DNA from 3 places in the Hafnia sp. CBA7124 genome. Region 3 is predicted to be linked to each of the others. Evidence: predicted binding sites of a transcription regulator. Region 3 holds the regulator's gene; each other region holds the start of a gene.
The links. Region 3 encodes CRP, which controls carbon source genes, mostly activating them, when cyclic AMP is high. Its sites were predicted from a motif close to ATGTGANNNNNNTCACAT; they were not measured.
Positions count from the first base shown of each region.

Region 1: CPY98_RS11350 (YjcB family protein) is a predicted target of CRP. The motif match lies at 2,402-2,419, and genes of this name have one in related genera.
Region 2: rhaB (rhamnulokinase) is a predicted target of CRP. The motif match lies at 3,118-3,135, and genes of this name have one in related genera.

Region 1 covers NZ_AP017469.1:2,451,748-2,458,381, forward strand. Annotated here, with positions in the region: gene CPY98_RS11330 (DUF523 domain-containing protein) at 1-18, shown strand, start outside; gene CPY98_RS11335 (DoxX family protein) at 47-463, opposite strand; gene CPY98_RS11340 (MarC family NAAT transporter) at 602-1,276, opposite strand; gene CPY98_RS11345 (formate/nitrite transporter family protein) at 1,369-2,268, opposite strand; gene CPY98_RS11350 (YjcB family protein) at 2,447-2,725, shown strand; gene CPY98_RS20905 (hypothetical protein) at 2,788-2,931, opposite strand; gene proP (glycine betaine/L-proline transporter ProP) at 3,130-4,632, opposite strand; gene CPY98_RS11360 (OmpA family protein) at 5,049-5,501, opposite strand; gene CPY98_RS11365 (diguanylate cyclase domain-containing protein) at 5,572-6,634, opposite strand, start outside.
Region 2 covers NZ_AP017469.1:1,139,373-1,146,006, forward strand. Annotated here, with positions in the region: gene rhaD (rhamnulose-1-phosphate aldolase) at 1-202, opposite strand, end outside; gene CPY98_RS05285 (L-rhamnose isomerase) at 228-1,484, opposite strand; gene rhaB (rhamnulokinase) at 1,481-2,959, opposite strand; gene rhaS (HTH-type transcriptional activator RhaS) at 3,298-4,119, shown strand; gene rhaR (HTH-type transcriptional activator RhaR) at 4,257-5,117, shown strand; gene CPY98_RS05305 (aldo/keto reductase family oxidoreductase) at 5,253-6,170, shown strand.
Region 3 covers NZ_AP017469.1:4,174,439-4,181,072, reverse strand. Annotated here, with positions in the region: gene CPY98_RS19020 (aspartate aminotransferase family protein) at 1-191, shown strand, start outside; gene CPY98_RS19015 (YccS/YhfK family putative transporter) at 188-2,266, opposite strand; gene crp (cAMP-activated global transcriptional regulator CRP) at 2,310-2,942, opposite strand; gene CPY98_RS19005 (OsmC family protein) at 3,272-3,679, shown strand; gene CPY98_RS19000 (LysR substrate-binding domain-containing protein) at 3,685-4,596, opposite strand; gene CPY98_RS18995 (MFS transporter) at 4,788-5,993, shown strand; gene CPY98_RS18990 (amidohydrolase) at 6,009-6,634, shown strand, end outside.

The sequences.
Region 1 (6,634 bases), 1.7 Mb from region 3:
ATGAAAACGGCCTTGTGAGGGGCCGTTTAGTCGCTAAAAATAGATATTACAGTTTTTTGCTCAAACGATAATCGAGAGAATAGCGCCCAGCACCTGTCACTATCAACAATAACAGCCCACCGATAATACTGATATTTTTATAAAAATTGATCTCGTTAAGTACCATATCCATCCCGCTCAGTTTCCAGAAGGGGTGGCCAATAATTGAGGTCCCTAAAACATAGAGAGCAAAGATAGCCGCAATCGGGCGAGTCCAAAGTCCCAAAATAATCGCCAAACCGAAGAAGAATTCAATAACGACTGCAATAATGGCTGAAATATACGGTAGCGGTGCGCCATAGCCCTGCATTGCAGACACAGCTAGCTCAAAATGAGCTAATTTCCACCAGCCAAAAATAATAAACAGCAGCATCAGCAGTATTCTGGAAAGTAAAATAAGAGAATCTTTCATACCGTCGCTCATTTTTAACTCCTTTTGTATAAAAAGAGGACAACCTGCCTATCTTTATATTAGAACACAATGGGGATTTATCGAGCGGCGAATGAAATAGGCCATACCGTAGGGTATAGATATGGCCAAAGAGCGGGATAATCGTCGTTGTTAACTCACCGCATGAAATGTGGTCACGATCTCTAAAATACCATTAATGATAAATTGAACGCCCATACAGACTAATAAAAATCCCATCAGACGGGAAATAGCGTCAATGCCGCCCTTTCCAACCAGTTTCATAATGGCGCCCGAGCTACGCAAACACCCCCATAAGATAACGCTGACGGATAAAAATACTAATACCGGTGCGACCATTAATACCCACTCAGGGAAATCAGCGCCGTGCTTAATGGTAGACGCCGAACTAATGATCATCGCGATGGTCCCTGGCCCCGCAGTGCTTGGCATCGCTAATGGAACAAAAGCGATGTTAGCCGTTGGGTGCTTCTCCAACTCTTTGGTTTTGTTTTCAACCTCAGGGCGGTCTTCCATTTTCTGCTGAGGAAACAACATCCTAAAACCAATAAATGCCACGATTAATCCACCAGCAATACGCAGCCCAGGAATAGAGATCCCGAAGGTGTTCATGACCAGCTGGCCAGCATAGAAGGCCACAACCATAATCGCAAACACATAGACAGAAGCCATCAGCGATTGGCGATTTCGCTCCTCGCGATTCATATTTCCAGCTAGGCCAAGAAATAACGCGACTGTTGTCAGCGGGTTAGCCAACGGCAACAAGACCACCAACCCTAGTCCAATTGCTTTAAATAATTCAATCATGAGTCATTCTATCCTTGAGGTATTTTTCTAACACGTAGTGATTTCAGCATCCCGAGTATATGAAATCGACACTACCCTTGCTATGCCGATCATCAACCCCTATTTTTATTCGTTGATTTATCCAGCTCATTACGTATCTGTGCATGACTGATTAACGCGAAGATAAAGGTGCCACCGATTATATTGCCAGCCAACGTCGGTAACGCAAATGGGTATAAAAACGCCTGCCAATGCAGGTGTCCGGAAAATATGAGATAAAGAATTTCTACTGACCCAACAACAATATGCGTTAAATCCCCTATCGCAACGAGATACGTCATGATAATAATCACCCAAATTTTTGCTGCTCCAGCTGATGGGAACATCCATACCATCGAGGCAATAATCCAACCAGAAATAACGGCGTTAGCAAACATCTCCGTTGGAGAATTATTCATCACCTGCTGACTAATGGTGACAAATGCTTCACGTGTTTCTACATCGAATACTGGCAGATGCCAAAAAATAAACGCAACTAATCCTGTGCCAAGCAAATTACCGCATAGAACCAATCCCCATAGCCGCATCAACAAAATAAGATTCGTTTTGTTAGGTTTATTCATCACGGGGAGCACTGCCGTTAGCGTATTCTCGGTAAACAACTGCTGGCGTGCCATGATGACGATAATAAACCCAAAGGTATAACCAAAATTCTCTAACAAAAAGGCGCCGGGAACACCATCAAGTTTGACATGAAAAATTCCCTTCGCCATCAACGATGCTCCCATAGAGAGCCCCGCGGCGACCGCCGACCACAGAAGCGCCCAAATATCACGCTCCAGTTCTTTAGTCCCTTCTTGGCGAATAATTTCGTGAACCGCAGCAGCACGAGACGGCAGCCGCTCTTCATCGGTATTAATCGGCTTCCCCTGCTTCTCTTCTTCGTTATCAACCTTTAAATCATCTGTCGGTTTCTCATCGACAATCTCGTCTCGCTTTGGCTCATCATTCATTCTGCACTCCTCCTAGTTCTTAGATTAAGCGTAGACGCTCATTTGAGATGCAGTACCTCAGATTTTCGATATAGCAATAAGGCAGGCTTTTGAATGAAAAACCGACTGGAGCATTCGCTCAATGGAATTTATAATGTGACCAATATCACATTTTAGTATTAAGTAAGGGTTTGGTTACATGGGTACTGTTATGACTGGGCTGATCGTAGCTCGCTGGGAAATTATGAGCACTTTTATGATGTTTATTGCCAGCTCACTAAATGTCAAATTCCGCCGAAAAGGCCATCGCATTGTCGCCTTTGCATTCAGCGGGATTGGTTTTGCAACCGCATGCTGGCTGGTTTTGACACTCTCTGGCACCACAATTAACACGGCCGGCATGAGCCATTTTTGGGCCGTTGCAAAAGATGTGTTCGTCGATGTCATGAGTCAACCGACTGCCTATAGCATGATGTAACACACACGGCATGCTTTAGAGAATTTCCAAAAAAGCATGATACTGCAGGCATTCATATATCGTCATGCATCACTGCCTGATACGCTGACGCCAACTAGAAGCGAGGCCTTGAGCATTTTCATTGCCGTATTCCAGCGGCTTGAGCTGTGACGTGCAACGGCATATTTTGCAACGGACTGTGCAATTTTAACTCTTTTCGTATTCATGGTTTGGCTCCTCTGATAACTGAGCGTTGTCCCCACACACTCATCGCTATTAGGAAAAAGCCTATACCTTTCTGCTTCAAGCTGTGTTTTTGAATTGTAAGTTTTCTTCGAAAACTATATCCAAAAAACATAATTTAAAGACTTAGCGCTATAAAACGCAAAAGGGCCGCAATGCGGCCCTTAGTTTAGTCAGAGATTTTAATCTAACTTTGGATGCTGATCGATAAGGCGTTGTTTTTGACGCTCCAACTCCCCAATCTGATCGTTAATATCTTCAACTTTCTGCTCAATGTTGTCATACGTTTCTTGTAACAACTCTTTGGCTTCAGCACGGTCAGATGCCGCTGGCGTCGCACCACGCAAGGGTTTATTGGCGGTTTCTTTCATAAAGATCCCGGTAGCCAAACCTATCAATGCAACGACCATGAGATAATACGCTGGCATATACAGGTTATTTGTCGTCTCAACTAACCACGCGGCAATCGTTGGCGTTAAACCTGCCACCAACACCGAGATATTGAAGGAGATCGCCAAAGCACTGTAACGGATATGGGTTGGGAACATGGCCGGTAGCGTCGATGCCATAACACCGGTGAAGGCATTCAGTAATACGGCAAGGATAAGCAGGCCTAAGAAGATCAACCCAATAACATCGCTGTTAATCAGTTTAAAGCATGGGATGGCCAGCAACAGTAAACCCACGCTGCCGAAAATAATAAAAGGCTTACGGCCAAAACGGTCACTCATCAACCCCATCACTGGCTGCACAAACAGCATACCAATCATGATAGCAATGATGATAAGTACTCCATGGTCTTCGGAGTAATGCAGGTTATGGGATAAATAACTCGGCATGTACGTCAGCAGCATGTAATAGGTTACGTTGGTTGAAATAACCACACCTACGCACGTTAATAAGCTTTTCCAATGCTGGGAAACGATTTGTCTAAATGAAGTCTTAGGGGGATTTTGAATCGCATTGCGATCGTCTTTTTCCATTTTATCAACATGCTGCTGGAATGCAGGAGTTTCTTCCAACGCATGACGCAGATAGAGGCCAATTAAACCCAACGGTGCCGCAATAAAGAACGGAATACGCCAGCCCCAATCAAGGAAGTCCTGCTCCCCTACAATGCTAGATATAAGTACGACGACACCGGCACCAAGCACAAAACCCGCTATCGAACCGAAATCCAACCAGCTTCCCATGAATCCACGTTTTCTATCTGGGGAATATTCAGCAACAAAAATTGCCGCACCAGAATATTCACCACCTACAGAAAAGCCCTGAGCCAATTTAGCTAATAGCAGCAAAATCGGTGCCCAAATGCCGATTGAAGCATAGGAAGGGATTAAACCAATACAGAATGTACTTACAGCCATGATAATAATCGTGACTGACAGAACCTTTTGACGACCAAATTTATCGCCCAATGCGCCAAAGAAAACACCACCAAGAGGTCGGATTAAAAATGGAACGGAGAATGTTGCTAGCGCGGCAATCATCTGAATGCCAGGATCTGCGCCGGGGAAAAATACCTGACCAAGTGCATATGCCACAAATCCATATACACCAAAATCAAACCACTCCATTGCATTACCCAGTGCAGCAGCGGTAATGGCTTTTTTTAATTTTTCATCATCAATAATTGTAATGTCGTTAATGTGTAGCGGCTTTGCCTGCTTTCTTCTTAATCTCATTATCGTTTCCTTGCTAAATTTTGTGCCACACAGCGAAAGCCATCTCGCTGAAGCGCACTATGGTCACTAATGCCCGGTAGGCGTGGCCTAAATCGCCGTCAATATGCGTTATTGGAGAGCCATTTCTCCGCTAAGCTACGCATTTTCCGGCCCTTTTATCCTTATTTAATCCTTCAAATAACGTAGCTGCTAGATAACAATAATTCAACAAAATGGCCCAAATGTCAAAATTTGTGATCTTAGTCACTCGAAACGTAAAGATGATTTGCCTAGAAAAATATATAACAAAGATTATATTAACCATTTGAAATTAATTAATGGTTCGAATATTTACACTACGAGGAGAACGGAATAACGCAGGGTTTGAATGGAACTATTGAGTAGGCATCATCCGTGATACCCAAGCCAATATTGGTTTATGGTGACTCGATTACAATGGCAACGCGTCTATTTTCCGAGCGGCCCTGTTTAGTACTATTACTCGCAATCGGGTTACTTTCCCCCATACCACGAGTCGTCAAATTCATGCGTGGGATCCCGCCCTGAGAAAGTGCGTCTGCGACGGTATTGGCCCTTTTCAAAGAGAGCTGCTGGTTATAACTTTCGTCGCCATAGTTATCAGTGTAACCACTCAGACGCGCATGCATGATATTAATTTGCGCGAGTGTTTTACCCATTTTTTTGACTGTTTCAACGCTTTCAGGGGTTAAATTAGATTTGTTATTGCCGAAAAGAACCTTCTCTGACAGCCCAAACATCCAACCTTCATCGGTTTGTTGAAAGCCTTGTTCTTTTAGTACCGCAATTTGTTCTGCGGTGAGCCCACCTTTATGCTGACAGCCTGCCAAAAATAACATGGCTAAAAACATGCCAATAAATTTCCAGTGAATATGCTTTCTCACGTGCCCTACTCCCTATTTCTATTTTTTAAGATTCTCGCTATGAGATACTCCAACCACCACCGCTATGCTTGCTGTGATACATCGCGGCATCTGCCTTTTCTAATAATTCAACCGGTGTGCTCTGTGCATGTGAAAGCGTGAAGCCAATACTCAGTGAAATAAACACCGGCTCACCGTTGGGTAAATATATTGTTTCCCGCATTGCTTTGACAATTTTATCAATGATTTGCATAACATCGTCTTTATGCGCGATATGGCGCAATAAGATTGAAAACTCATCTCCGCCCATGCGAGCAACTAAATCACTCTTGCGAATTTGCGTTCTCAGCCTCTCAGCAATAGTTGTCAATACATGGTCGCCAGCTGCGTGTCCCCACGTATCGTTCACCGCTTTAAAACCATCCCCATCGAGGAACATCACGCATATTTGTTCCTGCGCCGTATTCATACTTTCCAGCATGCTCATAAAATTTGAACGGTTAGGTAGTGAGGTTAGCGGATCGTGTAATGCTTTATATGAAAGCTGATCGTTTTCATTCACTAAATCGGCCTGTTGCAGTTCCATTTCGCGCAGCAGACTGTTGAAGCCTCGGCTTAGCTCATTAATCTCAGCGATTTGTGACGGTCTCACACGCAAAGTAAATGCTCTATTTTCTCGGGCCGAACGGGCAACATGGGCGATGTTTTGTAACTCGTCAACAATTCCGGTGTGCATCCGGCGTACCAACCAAAATGATAGCAACGCGGTAAGCACCAAGCAGCTTAGTAGTCCGAGCATTAAGTTTCCTAGAAACTTAACCATCGTCGCGCCACCTGCGGTCAACGTTACATACCCTACCACTTCGTTTTCACTCATTATGGGCTGCACAACCATTTTTGGCAGTAGCCATTTGCGAATAGGGTCATCGATGGTCATATGCAAACGGGTCGGTGAAGTCCAACTGGCCAATAGATCTTTCTTTTGATCATAGATGCGAGCTTCGTAAATCTGTTCTTTTCGCGCAATCAGCGTGAGGGCTTCCTGAGCCGCGGGTTTATCACCAAATACCACTGCCGCTGCGCTGGTGTAGCTTATCGTTGACGCAACCAACTGCAAATTG
Region 2 (6,634 bases), 1.6 Mb from region 3:
TATTGGCGAGTTCGGTGGCAGGCTGTGTCAGCTCAACGCAGCGCGGCTGTGAGTTAAAATCGGCGCGAAACGGTGCGACTTCTTCCTCTAATAAACGCAGGCTAACGTTGCCTCCGTTACGTTCATCCCAGCCTTTGAGCCACATATCGCTGGTGGCTTTAATCATGCCCTGAACGAACCAGGAATCGATGATAGATTGCATAGTTTTTATTCCTTTTATTTATCACTTAACGCTGAGACAAAATGTGTTCTTCATATTCGCGCACTGCTTTTAGCCAACTGGCATCAACGGGAACGTCGTTGCGCTGGCAGTACATTTCCCATACCGCCTGCCAAGGCAGCGATTTTTGTTCTTCCAGCAGAGCCAGACGTGCCGTGTAGTCACCGCTTTCTTCCAAATTACGCAGATGGTTAGTCGGTTCTAGCAGTGCGCGCAGCAGGGCTTTTTTCATATTGCGCGTACCAATTACCCAGGCCGCAATGCGATTGATGGAAGCATCGAAGAAGTCCAAGCCGATATGCACGCGGTTAAACAGGTTGTGGCGGACGATTTCGCTGGCAATGGCCTGAGTTTCATCGTCGAGCAAGACCACGTGGTCGCTGTCCCAGCGTACTGGGCGGCTAACGTGCAGCAGCAAACGAGGCACATAAAGCATGGCGCTGGAAATTTTGTCGGAGATTACTTCTGTTGGATGGAAGTGACCGGCATCCAGACACAGAGCAGTCTGGCGACTGGCAGCGTAGCCGAGGTAAAACTCGTTTGAGCCCACGGTATAGCTCTCAGCGCCGATGCCGAAAAGTTTGCTTTCAACCGCGTCGATGTGATGTGCCGGGTTTAGTTTTTCAGCGATAACCTCATCCAGCGCCGAAGCCAAGCGTTGACGCGGAGCCAAGCGGTCAATCGGCGTGTCTTTCATGCCGTCTGGGATCCAGATATTCATGACGGACGGCGTACCCAACTGTTCGCCAAAATAGGCTGAAATACGGCGGCTGGCTTGGCAATGTTCAATCCAGAACTGGCGTGTTTCGGGGTTGGCGGATGAGAGAGTAAAACCATCGGCGCTCAGCGGGTGAGAGAAACAGGAAGGGTTAAAATCTAAGCCTAAATGGTGTTTTTTAGCCCATTCAACCCAGTTAGCAAAATGGCACGGCTCGATTTTATTACGTGCGACCGGCGTATCAGATTCTAAATAAATCGCGTGCAGATTCAGGCGTTTTGGCCCTGGGATCAGCGTTAATGCCATTTCTAAATCGGCACGCAGCTCTGCGGCGTTGCGCGCTTTGCCCGGATAGTTACCGGTGGCCTGAATACCGCCGGTCAGTGAACCTTCAGGATTTTCAAAACCGGCAACGTCATCGCCCTGCCAGCAGTGCATCGAAACTGGCAGTTTCTCCATGGTTTTCAGCGCATTTTCGACGTCTACGCCAACAGCGTTAAAACGTTGTTTAGCCAGTTCCCAAGCCTGATCGATTGAAGTGGTCATACACATGTTCCTTTGAATTGGGCAGAGGTTTGCGCACCGCCGTTGCTGAGCGATGCGGATAAAGAGTGGTGAGATGGGTTGGGTAAAAAATGTTCCAGCGGGAAGTTATTTGCCACCACGCGGCGGAAAGCATGCACATCGGCGATATCGCCCAGCGCGATTAACTGGCAGCCGATATTGCCTAAGGTTGAAGCTTCAACGGGGCCCGCGCTGACTTCGATGTTGCAGAGATCGGCGCACAGCTGATTGAGGAAACGGTTTTGGCTGCCCCCGCCGACGATATGTAAATGGCTGATCGGCTTACCGCGCAGTTCAGCAAGCTCTTCGGCCACCTGCTGATAGAGTTTCGCCAAGCTGTCAAAAATACAGCGCGCCAGTTCTGCCGGTGTTTCGGGCACCGGAACGCCACGCTCGCGGCAGTCGTTTTGAATTTCCAAACACATATTGGCTGGGTTGATGAAGCGCTCGTCGTTCGGGTTAATCAGAAAATGGTGTGCAGACTGCTGAGCGGCCTCTGCAATCAGATCGGGCAGATACTGAACGCCCAGCTCTTGGGTTGCGCGCTGTAGCAACCATAAGCCCATAATATTTTTCAGTACCCGATAGCGGCCTTCTGCCCCCCCTTCATTGGTGATATTGGCCTGCAACGCATGGCTATCGGTGAACGGCGTACGGCTTTCAATGCCCATTAATGACCATGTACCTGAGCTGAGATAGGCCGAATCGCTATCCTGCATTGGGGTGGCAATCACCGCGCTGGCAGTGTCATGGGTGGCAACGGCAACGACTGGAACCTGTTGTCCTTTCGGGCTTTGCCAGCAACCGATACGCTGACCCGGCTGGGTCGGTTTGCCAAACCAACGAGCCGGAACACCGGCATAGTTCAGCAAATCGGTATCCCAATCGCCGCTGTGGATATTCAACAGCTGTGTTGTACTGGCGTTGGTGTATTCCCAGTTCATTTGCCCTGTTAAACGGTAATGAAGGTAATCGGGAATAAGCAGCAAATGCTCAACCCGATCCAGCAACTCAGGCTGCTGTTCGCTGAGCGCACGCAGCTGATAAAGGGTATTGAAGGGCAAAAACTGAATGCCGGTACGTTGATAGATAAACGGTTTACCTAAGTGCTCTTGCGCCTGTGCCATCAGGCCGTGGGTACGATCGTCTCGATAAGCGACGGGATGGCCGACTCGTTCGCCGCTGGCATCCAACAACACAAAATCTACGCCCCAGGTATCAATGCCAATGCTGTCTAATGGGATATTTTCAGCATCAATTTGCTCAAGCCCGGTACGAATTTCCTGCTCAAGGGCATCAAGATCCCAAGTATCAAAACCGTCACGAGGTACCAGCCGATTGGTAAAGCGGCGGATCTCTTTTAGCGTAAGGTGTTGCGTGCCGACGTGGTAACTCGCCAGCATCACTCGCCCGCTGGAGGCACCAAGATCGATTGCGGCAATATGGCGTGTCGTCATGTTGAACCGTCCGTCGTTGAACATTCTTATTTATCAATGACGGTCAGTGTAGAAACTTGCTTGGTGGGGCACCTTCTCATGAATGCCAGTGAAATTATGGCGATGGCAATACGGCAAAGGTGAAAGTGAAGTAAGTCACAGTTCTTAGATGCGCTGGCCTGTGATGTTCGCCGCATTTCTTAATATTGGTCGTGCATTCTTAAATTAACGAACGCGAAAAGCCGTTTTGACGTCAAAAGTTTAAGGTTCATTTTTCAGCCTTCTTCTACTATCGAGCCATAGCATACCGCTGGAGAAATCACCCGCGTTGATACCCCGATAAGATAAGGAGTCTGACGATGACGGTTTTGCACAGTATTGATTTTTTCTCTTCTGGCTATGCGCCTGTCGCCATTGAACCTCGCGCTCCGCAGCCGGAATTTCCTGAACATCACCATGATTTCTATGAAATTGTGATTGTAGAACAGGGCGCTGGCGTGCACGTTTTCAACGGCAATCCCTATACGCTCAACAGCGGCTGTGTATGTTTCGTTCGCGATCACGATCGTCATTTGTTTGAGCATACAGACGGCCTTTTTCTCACCAATGTGCTCTTCCGTGCACCGGATGCGTTTAAGTTTTTATCGGGCGTTGAGCAATTTTTACCGCGAGAATCCGAAGGGGTTTATCCCTCACATTGGCGTATCAGCCAGCAGGTGTTAGCGCAGGTAAAAATGCTGATGGCGAAACTCGAACAAACACCGGCCAGCGAGCGAGCCGAGGATATTGCGTTACATGAAAGCGTCTTTATGCAGCTTATTGTGCAGCTTTGGCAGGGGTGTTCTGCTCAGGTCGGGGACGATCAGGAAGGGCGTTTGCGTCAGCTATTAGATTGGTTACAGCATCACTACGCCGAATCTGTGGAGTGGACGGAATTAGCGGATCGCTTCTCGTTGCCGCTTCGCACCTTACACCGTCAGCTTAAGAACCACACGGGCATGACGCCGCAGCGCTATCTGACTCGCCTGCGACTTTTGCAAGCTCGTCACCAACTTTGCCACAGCGATAGCAGCGTGACGGATATTGCCTATCAGTGCGGTTTTGGCGACAGCAATCATTTTTCTACGCTTTTTAAACGCGAATTTGACCAATCTCCTCGAGCCTTGCGTTATCAGGGATAGTGGCTCAGTCACGCTAAGCCAAGTGACATTTTGTTACTTAACGGCGGAATGCAATGTGCGGAATCGAGAAAGCCGTCAACGTAAAACCATGATGATTCTGTGATACTTTCTGGCTAAATAAGCGTGGGAGGCGGGGAATGCGAAAGCCGTTAGTGCTGGAGAATCGGGATTATTTTCCTTCAGAACAGATGCCGGTCGCGGTTGCGGATCGTTATCCACAGCAGGTTTTTGCCGAACATTCCCACCAGTTTTGCGAGATCGTGATCGTTTGGCGTGGCAACGGTTTGCACGTTCTCAACGATCGACCGTATCGGATAACCTGCGGCGATATTTTCTATATCAACGCCGAGGACTGTCATAGCTACGAATCGGTTAACGATCTGGTTCTGGACAATATCATCTATTGTCCCGAGCGTTTACGTTTAAACGCCCAATGGAATCTATTATTGCCACCGTTTGATGAGTCGACTCGACAGAATCATTGGCGTTTAAGCACCGGTGGTTTAGCGCAGGCGAGGCCGATTATTGCTCAGCTGGCGCAAGAGAGCCGTAAAACCGACGCACTTTCGATTCAGTTGACTGAAGCTCTGCTACTGCAGTTAGCGATTGTGCTAAAACGTTATCGTTACACGGCGGAGAGTGTCTATTTGCTACCGGCTGGCGAACAGCTTGATTTGCTGATGGCATCACTGCAAGGTGGACTCGACAGCCATTTCGATTTATCGGCTTTTTGCGCAGAGCATCAGTTGGTCGAGCGCTCGCTGAAACAGCTATTTCGCCAGCAAACAGGGATGTCGATCAGCCATTATCTGCGTCAGCTACGTCTGTGTCAGGCTAAGCGATTATTGAGACGCAGCGACTATCGTATCAGTGAAATTGCGACGCGCTGCGGTTTTGAAGACAGCAACTATTTTTCCGTGGTGTTTACCCGTGATGCCGGGCTAACTCCACGAGAGTATCGCCAGCGCTTTGTGACTGAACCAGAGCGAGCGATTTAACCCCTTTATACTTGAAGCCAGTCCAATTATTAGGGGGATAAGCTAGAGTATGACATGGCATTTTTTGCGGCGATTTTCGTCATCATCAATAGCGGTGGCCGTGATTCGGCACCGCTAACCAGATAGGGCAGTTTGATGAAACAAATTAAATTAGGTGGTTCTACCCTGCATGTTCCGGCCATTGTGGTGGGCTGCATGCGTATGGATGAGTTGAAAGCCGCAGAGGCCGAAACTTTTGTGCAAACCGCGCTGGATTTGGGCGCAAACTTCTTCGACCACGCAGATATCTATGGCGGCGGCGAATGTGAGCGTATTTTTGCTCGCGCAGCCAAGCTCAATGATGACCGTCGTGAGAAGGTCTTCCTACAGTCTAAATGCGGGATTCGTAAAGGCCTGTTCGATTTCTCTAAAGAGCACATTTTAAAATCAGTAGACGGCATCTTAGAGCGTTTAGATACCGACTATCTCGATATGCTGCTGGTGCATCGCCCTGATGCGCTAATGGAACCGGAAGAAGTGGCCGAGGCGTTTGATCACTTACTGAATACCGGCAAAGTGCGCCGTTTTGGTGTTTCAAACCAAAGCCCAATGCAGATGGCTTTACTGCAAAAGTTTATGAGCCAAAAGATCTTGGCGAATCAGCTTCAATTGAGTATTACCAATAGCGGTATGATCCGCAGTGGTATTAACGTCAATATGGAAAATGCGTCGAGTGTTGATCACGACGGTGAAGTATTGAACTATTGCCGTTTAAATGACGTGACGATTCAGGCATGGTCCCCGTTCCAATACGGTATGTTTGAAGGCGTATTCCTCGGCAATCCTAAGTTCCCAGAACTGAATCAGAAAATTGATGAGATTGCGGCGCGTTATGGCGTATCAAATACCACTATTACGACGGCGTGGATTTTACGTCATCCAGCCAATATGCAGATGATTTCAGGCACGATGAGCACTTCGCGCCTCAAGCAAATATGTCAGGCCTGCGATATCACGTTAACGCGTGAAGAATGGTATGAAATTTATCGCGCAGCCGGTAACGAGCTGCCATAAGCCCTGATGCTATTATAGTTCTAGAACAGCCAGTTTTCTGGCTGTTCTCTAGAGACAACAAACTTCCTCCTATTTTATTGCCACGTCTTATTGCCACTCCTTAATGTAACTTCGTTTAACGTTTCTCACTCTCTATTAATTATTAATACACGTATGTGGTGTGCTGGCGTGTATTAACTGTATAGGAAAAACTATATCTAAGTATTTTCCGATATTAAAAAATGGCGCGACTAAGATGATTCCAAATACTTCGCGAGATTAAAATAGCGTATATAGCATTGTTGCGAGTTTTAAATACGTACTTAAACCTCTTTGGCTGTAAGGCTTTTAACGATTAATGGGATTTGATAGCATTTTGTTCGTCCGATGGAGCAGGATAATAATTATGATAAACACATGGCGTCTTTAATTATTTAAAAGGATTTATACCAATAACACAGAGAGCTTCTATTGTCGCTTGGATT
Region 3 (6,634 bases):
AACTGAGCCCTGCCTATCACGGTAAGGCGCGAGATATCTTGCATGCCGCCGCGAGTGAAGGACTTATGCTGCTGAACGCGGGACCGGATATTTTGCGCTTTGCGCCCTCGTTGGTTATCGAGTTTGCCGATATCCATGAGGGCATGGCACGGCTGGAAAAAGCGATTGCCAAAGTCGTGGGTGGCAATTAATCCCTGAGTTTACGGCTCATCCAAATCCCGTGATGTGGCCGTTGCCGCCATGCTATCGACGAAATGGTATGCATGGCGCGTAAGTGCGCAATGATGCGTCGAAGATGCACTTCAATTTGCGTAACGGGCATACCGTTAGTTTCTTGATCGTCAGACTGAAATACGGCGGCGTTGTCATTGAGCGTTGGACCATCATGTTCCAAACGTTGCTGACAAAGCTGCAACGCAATTTCGCAACGCTGTAAATAATCCTGTGCCAGATTCTCGGTGAGCATGTAGTGGTCGCGTGCGAGGATCGTCATGGCATTGAGATGCTCAACGATAAACTGACTGTGGGTGATCCACAGGCGCATATCCGTTAAGTAACGTGAGTCAAATCCCGGTTCCTGCATCGCCTGATTCAGCGAAGTAAAGACGGCATTGTGTGCCTGATTCACTTTCATACGCGCATAGGCCAGCGCGGACGTTTTTGGCTCAGGCGACAGTAAAAGGCGCAGTTCGTCTTGGTAGGCCTCCAATGCCTGATGTGCATTTTTGCGCAGCAAGCCGCTTTGCCACTGTGGCCACAGCCAGATGGTGCTGGCAAAGGCAAGAATACAACCGAGAACCGTATCGATGAGGCGCGGAACCAAGAAATGTAATCCGTTAAGCTGTAACAGCTGAAGCGTGTACACCGCCGTGATGGTGAAACCGATCACGGCCAGACCGTAGTTTTTCCTGAGCACCAAATAAGCCGCGATGGTAATTACCAGCATGCAGCTAAGCGTGACGTTCAACGGTAGGTTGAGCTGCAGTAGTCCTGCGGCAACAATTAACCCAACAAAGGTGCCTAGCGCACGGTGCTGGATCCTAACGCGCGTCGCGTTATAGCCATTCTGAATCACCAACATGATGGTCAGCAAAACCCAATAGGGCTTTGGCAGATGGAATAACATGCCGAGGCTACTGCCCGCAGCCAGCGTAATACCTAATCGTGCGGCGTTGCGCAGTGCTACCGACTTCAACGAAAGATAGGCGCGCAGCGCAGGCCAGAAGGGAAGCCGCTGCTGAGTGGACATCAGATTGCGTTGATATAGTGGGCGTTGGCGCTCTAGCAGGCGAGCCACACGGCTAAAATGATAATAACAGAATTTGCCAACGGGGTTATCTGGGTGCTGATTAGACAGTTTTTCTAGCGCCGATAGCTCATTATCCATCGAGAAATGTTGGGGATAACGGTGATACAAAATATCGTCGGCAACCGTTTTAAGTCGCTCGGTAATGACCTGAGCATTGCGGCGTAATATCGCCTCGGCCTGACTTTTTTCGACCAGCTTCTGCACTTCATCAGGCTGAGACAGGCTAACGGTGATGTGTTCTTGCAAGTCTAATGCGACCTGAAAATAGCGCAGCAGGCGTTTGTATTCAGGATTATGCACCAACGATAGCATGTGCATTTGCTGATAGATCTGAGCAATAAGATCCATCACTTTTTGCTGGCGTTGTAGCAACGGAGGCAGCGCGGTTTCAGGATCGATATGCTGAGTTAGCAGGCTGTATTTGGCTTCCATGTAGTCGCCAAGCTGAACGTAGAGCTGGCTGAGGTTCTCGCGGATCGGTTGCCCTTTCCACAGCAGAAACCAAAACCAGGTGAAAGCGCCATACCAAATAGTGCCGACAATATACAGCAGTGGCCCATGCCAGATCGGTACGCTTCCCGCCATGCTCAGGGTAAAAATAGAGGCAACCAGCGCGGCAGGCATAAGCCGTGCGTGTAGCGGGCTAATTTCACCGTTAACGCCAAGCAACAAGGCTAAACCGAGCATGATCAGCGGTAGGGGAATTTGCCAGAGTAAGCATTGCTGTAGCAGAAAACTGCTGAAGGCAAATAAGCTGCCGCCAACGACTAATCGTTTAATAAAGCGTTTATGCGGAGTATCGAGCCCGGCGATATTGCAGCAGGCGGGAACTAAAGAGAACATCAGCCCAAGTTGTAGATTACCTATCAACAGGCCGAATAGCACAGGAAGACACAGCACCAGCGTTTGACGCAGTGCGTAGTTGACTTCCGGGTGGTAGATGAACCGCCGCCACATAGCTAAAGAAACCCGTGCAGCAGGGCTACACGGGCGTCATCTATCAGCGAGTGCCGTAAACGACGATGGTTTTTCCGTGTGCGGAGATCAGATTTTGATCTTCCAGCATCTTCAGAATACGACCAACGGTTTCACGGGAGCAGCCAACGATCTGGCCAATTTCCTGACGAGTGATCTTGATCTGCATACCATCTGGATGAGTCATGGCATCTGGCTGTTTGGCCAGATTCAGCAGGGTCTGAGCGATACGACCGGTTACGTCCAAGAATGCAAGGTTGCCGACTTTTTCAGAGGTAACCTGTAAACGGCTAGCCATCTGAGCAGACAGGCGCATCAGAATATCTGGATTGACCTGAATGAGCTGGCGGAACTTCTTGTAAGAAATTTCAGCCACTTCACAGGCGGTTTTTGCACGAACCCAGGCGCTACGTTCTTGCCCTTCCTCAAATAAGCCTAGTTCACCAATGAAATCGCCCTGATTGAGATAAGAAAGGATCATTTCTTTGCCTTCTTCATCTTTAATCAATACAGCAACGGAGCCCTTAACGATGTAGTACAGGGTTTCAGCCTTTTCACCTTGGTGGATCAGGGTACTTTTGGACGGATACTTGTGGATATGGCAATGAGACAAGAACCATTCAAGAGTCGGGTCTGTTTGCGGTTTGCCGAGAACCATTCGCTATTATCCTCTGTTGTTATCGCTGCCCTAATATCGGGATACTGATCCTGACAGTGTGCTTATCGTGGCACGGGGCTTTGCTTATTAACTTGTATAGCACTTCATAATCGAGATATAGAGTAATAGGCTAAGGTAATTATTTCCTAGAGTTATTGATCTATACCCGTTTCAATCCATAAAGATCCATTTCGGCATAGTTTGTAGCACAGCTTTGTGCAGGTGTCTTGTGTTGTCTCGCTTCAGCATCAAGAAGTGAGGCCTCTGATTGCCTGTTTTTTATAGAAAGCGTAGTCTGATGCCAAAATTTAACCAAAGGGGTGATAAACATGCAGGCACGAGTGAAATGGGTTGAAGGGATGACTTTTCTGGGTGAATCCGCTTCAGGGCATCAAATTCTTATGGATGGAAACGCTGGCGATAAAGCACCAAGCCCAATGGAAATGGTGCTGATGTCTGCGGGTGGATGCAGCGCGATTGACGTGGTTTCTATTTTACAGAAAGGGCGACTGGACGTGCGCGACTGTGAAGTAAAATTAACCTCTGAGCGCCGCGAAGAAGCCCCTCGTTTGTTTACTCACATCAATCTGCATTTCGTGGTTACCGGCAAAGGACTGACTGATAAAGCCGTTGAACGCGCAGTCGCCTTATCGGCCGAGAAGTATTGCTCGGTAGCGCTGATGTTGGGTCAAGCGGTGAATATTACTCACAGCTTTGAAACTATCGTGGTTGAGTAACGTTTTTACTCCCAAGCATAGTTTTGGCATTCCCAACGTAATAAATCCAAGAATCGCCGCGCCGTTAAGGTCAGCGGCGATTTTTGTGAATAGAACACGCAATACTGGGCGGTGGGTAAATCGTCGATAGGCAATGCACAGAGCGTATTGCCTAATCCCAGCGGTTCCCGCATCGCCCGGGCCACGATGGTGAGGTATTGTGCCTGTTGCACCATGCTTAATCCGCACACCACGGAGTCCGTTCGGATCGGTGATTGACTAAGCTGGTGGTAAAAATTCCCCATGGCTGATTCTAGCTGCTGGTAGTAGCCCATATCGGTTTCAGGTATCAGCCATTTTGCGTGCTTCAGCTCTTCTAACGATTTAGCCTGAGAAAATGGGTTGTCGCGGTGAGCGATAATGCAAAAGGGCGATTCAAATAGCGGCTCACGTACCAGATCTATTGGCGTAGTTTCGACTGTTAGCGTGCCGATGGCAAAATCGAGTCGCCCTTCACGCAAGGCCGGTAGAAGCGTCGAGAGCTGCGCTTCTTTGGCGTGTATATTGGCCTGTGGAAACTGAGACTTAAAGGTATCAGCGGCCTGAGGAAACACGGTTAGCGCAATCAGCGATGAAAAGCCTACAGACACTGAACCTTGAGAATATTGGCTTATCTGCTCAATTTCATCTGCCGCTCGCTGTAATTCTTCCAAAATAAGCTGCGAGCGTGCCGCAAACGCGCTTCCTGTTTCAGTCAGCATCATTCCTTTAGCTCCACGCAAGATAAGCTGCGTATTCAGCGTATGTTCCAATTCTTTGATCGCTCTGCTTATTGCAGGCTGTGACTGGTTTAACGCGCGCGCGGCGGCGCGAATACTTCCTCGACGAATCACTTCCTGAAACGTTTTTAGCTGCTGAATTTTTGGCAGATATTTCACCGCGCTTCCCCTATCAATAAAAAGCATCACCCCAAAAAAAATGACATCTTACACGGTGTGGGTAAAGACGATATTTTCATCAATGCCATCTGGCGCGCAGTTAATAAAAAGAAAGTGATGCACATCACATAAGCACCCCTATGCGTTTGAGCCTCTGTCAGGGTTGACGCCGTTCAGCGAGGAGTTTGGCTATGCAATTTCAGCGCCGTTCATTGATGATTTTCTTATTGTTTATCGGCTACGCAATCGTTTATATCGACAAAACCGTGGTGGGGTTTGCTCTGTTGCCTATCGAGCGGGAGTTTTCCCTCCAGCCTGAGCAATTAGGCTATATCACCGGCGTTTTTTTTCTCGCCTATTCCATTTTTCAGATCCCCGCCGGTTGGCTGAACGATCGCTTTGGATTCAAAAAAGTCTTGTGTAGCTCACTCTTTCTGCTGGGTGGGTTTGCCATGTGCTTCGGCTGGCTGGGGCTCACTTTTGGTTTATTGCTGACGTTTCGTTTTCTGGCGGGAATGGGACATGCGGGCTATCCGACCTCCTGTGCGAAAGCGGTGACGGCAAATTTCACCGTTGAACAGCGCACTTTTGCGCAGTCTATTCTGCTGTCCTCGGCGGGGCTGGCGATGACGTTAGGCCCGTTGGTGGCGGTATATTGTCTTGAACATATTGGCTGGCGCGGGTCTTTTGCTTCGTTGGGTATTTTGGCCTTTATCATCTCGGGCTGCATTTTGTGGCTGGTGCCAAATCCACAGAAGGCATGGCCAACATCTTCTACCCAGCAGAAAAGCGGGCCTTATCGCCAGCTGCTGAAAAGCCCTATCGTTATTTTGCTGTTTATCGCCATTTTTTGTTTGAACATTCCGTCCTACGGCCTGATGGCATGGCTGCCTAAATTCTTGGTGCAAAACCGTGGGCTGCCGTTGGGCGTATCCAGCTTAGTGGCCGCGGCGGGCGGTCTGGGGATGTGGATTTCGTCTTTGTGCACCGGCTATTTCGTTGGCAAATACATGCAGGGTAAAGAGCACAAAGTGGTTTGTTCGTGTTCGTTGCTGAGCGCGGTCTGTATTGGGTTGGTTTACGCCACATCTTCGGCTATTTCGGCCAGCCTGTTTTTATTCTTCGGCTATGTGTTCCTCATGGCGTCGTTTGTCACCGTTTTCACTTTACCGATGAAACGTTTACCGACTGACGTCATGGGTGCCGCGATGGGGATTATTAACACCGGTGGCACCTTGGGCGGTTTTGTTGCGCCGATTGCCATGGGGTATCTGGTGAAGATGAGCCAAGGTTATTTTTCAACTTTTGTTTTTCTGGTTGTGGTCATGATTGTCTCTGGGCTGGTGATCCTGCCGCTGGCAGGAAAAACCTATAGCCCAGTTCGTGAAACTGCGTAACAGGGGAGATGTACGATGAAACGTGAACTTGATGCTATGTTGTTATCTGTTATGCCGGATGTTATTCGTTGGCGTCGGCACATTCATGCAAACCCTGAACTCTCCTTCCAAGAGCAGAAAACAGCCGACTATATTGCCGAAGAACTGTCTCATGTAGAGAACATTTCGATATCGCGCCCGACGAATAACAGCGTGGTGGTTGATTTAGTCGGGGCATTGAGTGGCCCTCGCTATGCGCTACGTGCTGATATTGATGCATTGCCGATTCAGGAAGAGAGCGTAGAGCCTTTTGCCTCAACGCATTCTGGTGTGATGCACGCATGCGGACATGATTCACATGCGGCCATGTTGATGGGGGCGGTCAGTGTTTTAGCTCAATGTCACCACCAATTACGTGGGCAGGTGCGCTTTATATTTCAGCACGCCGAGGAAGTTCCGCCCGGTGGCGCACAAGAGCTGATTAAACTCGGTGTTTTAGACGGCGTGGACATGATTTTTGGTTTGCACGTCATGCCGAACTTCCCAACGGGCGTCGTGGGCTGGAAATCGGGGGTGTTTTGCGCATCCAGCGACAACTTTGATATCACCATCAAAGGAAAAGGCGGCCATGGCTCTATGCCGCAGCTGTGTATCGATCCGGT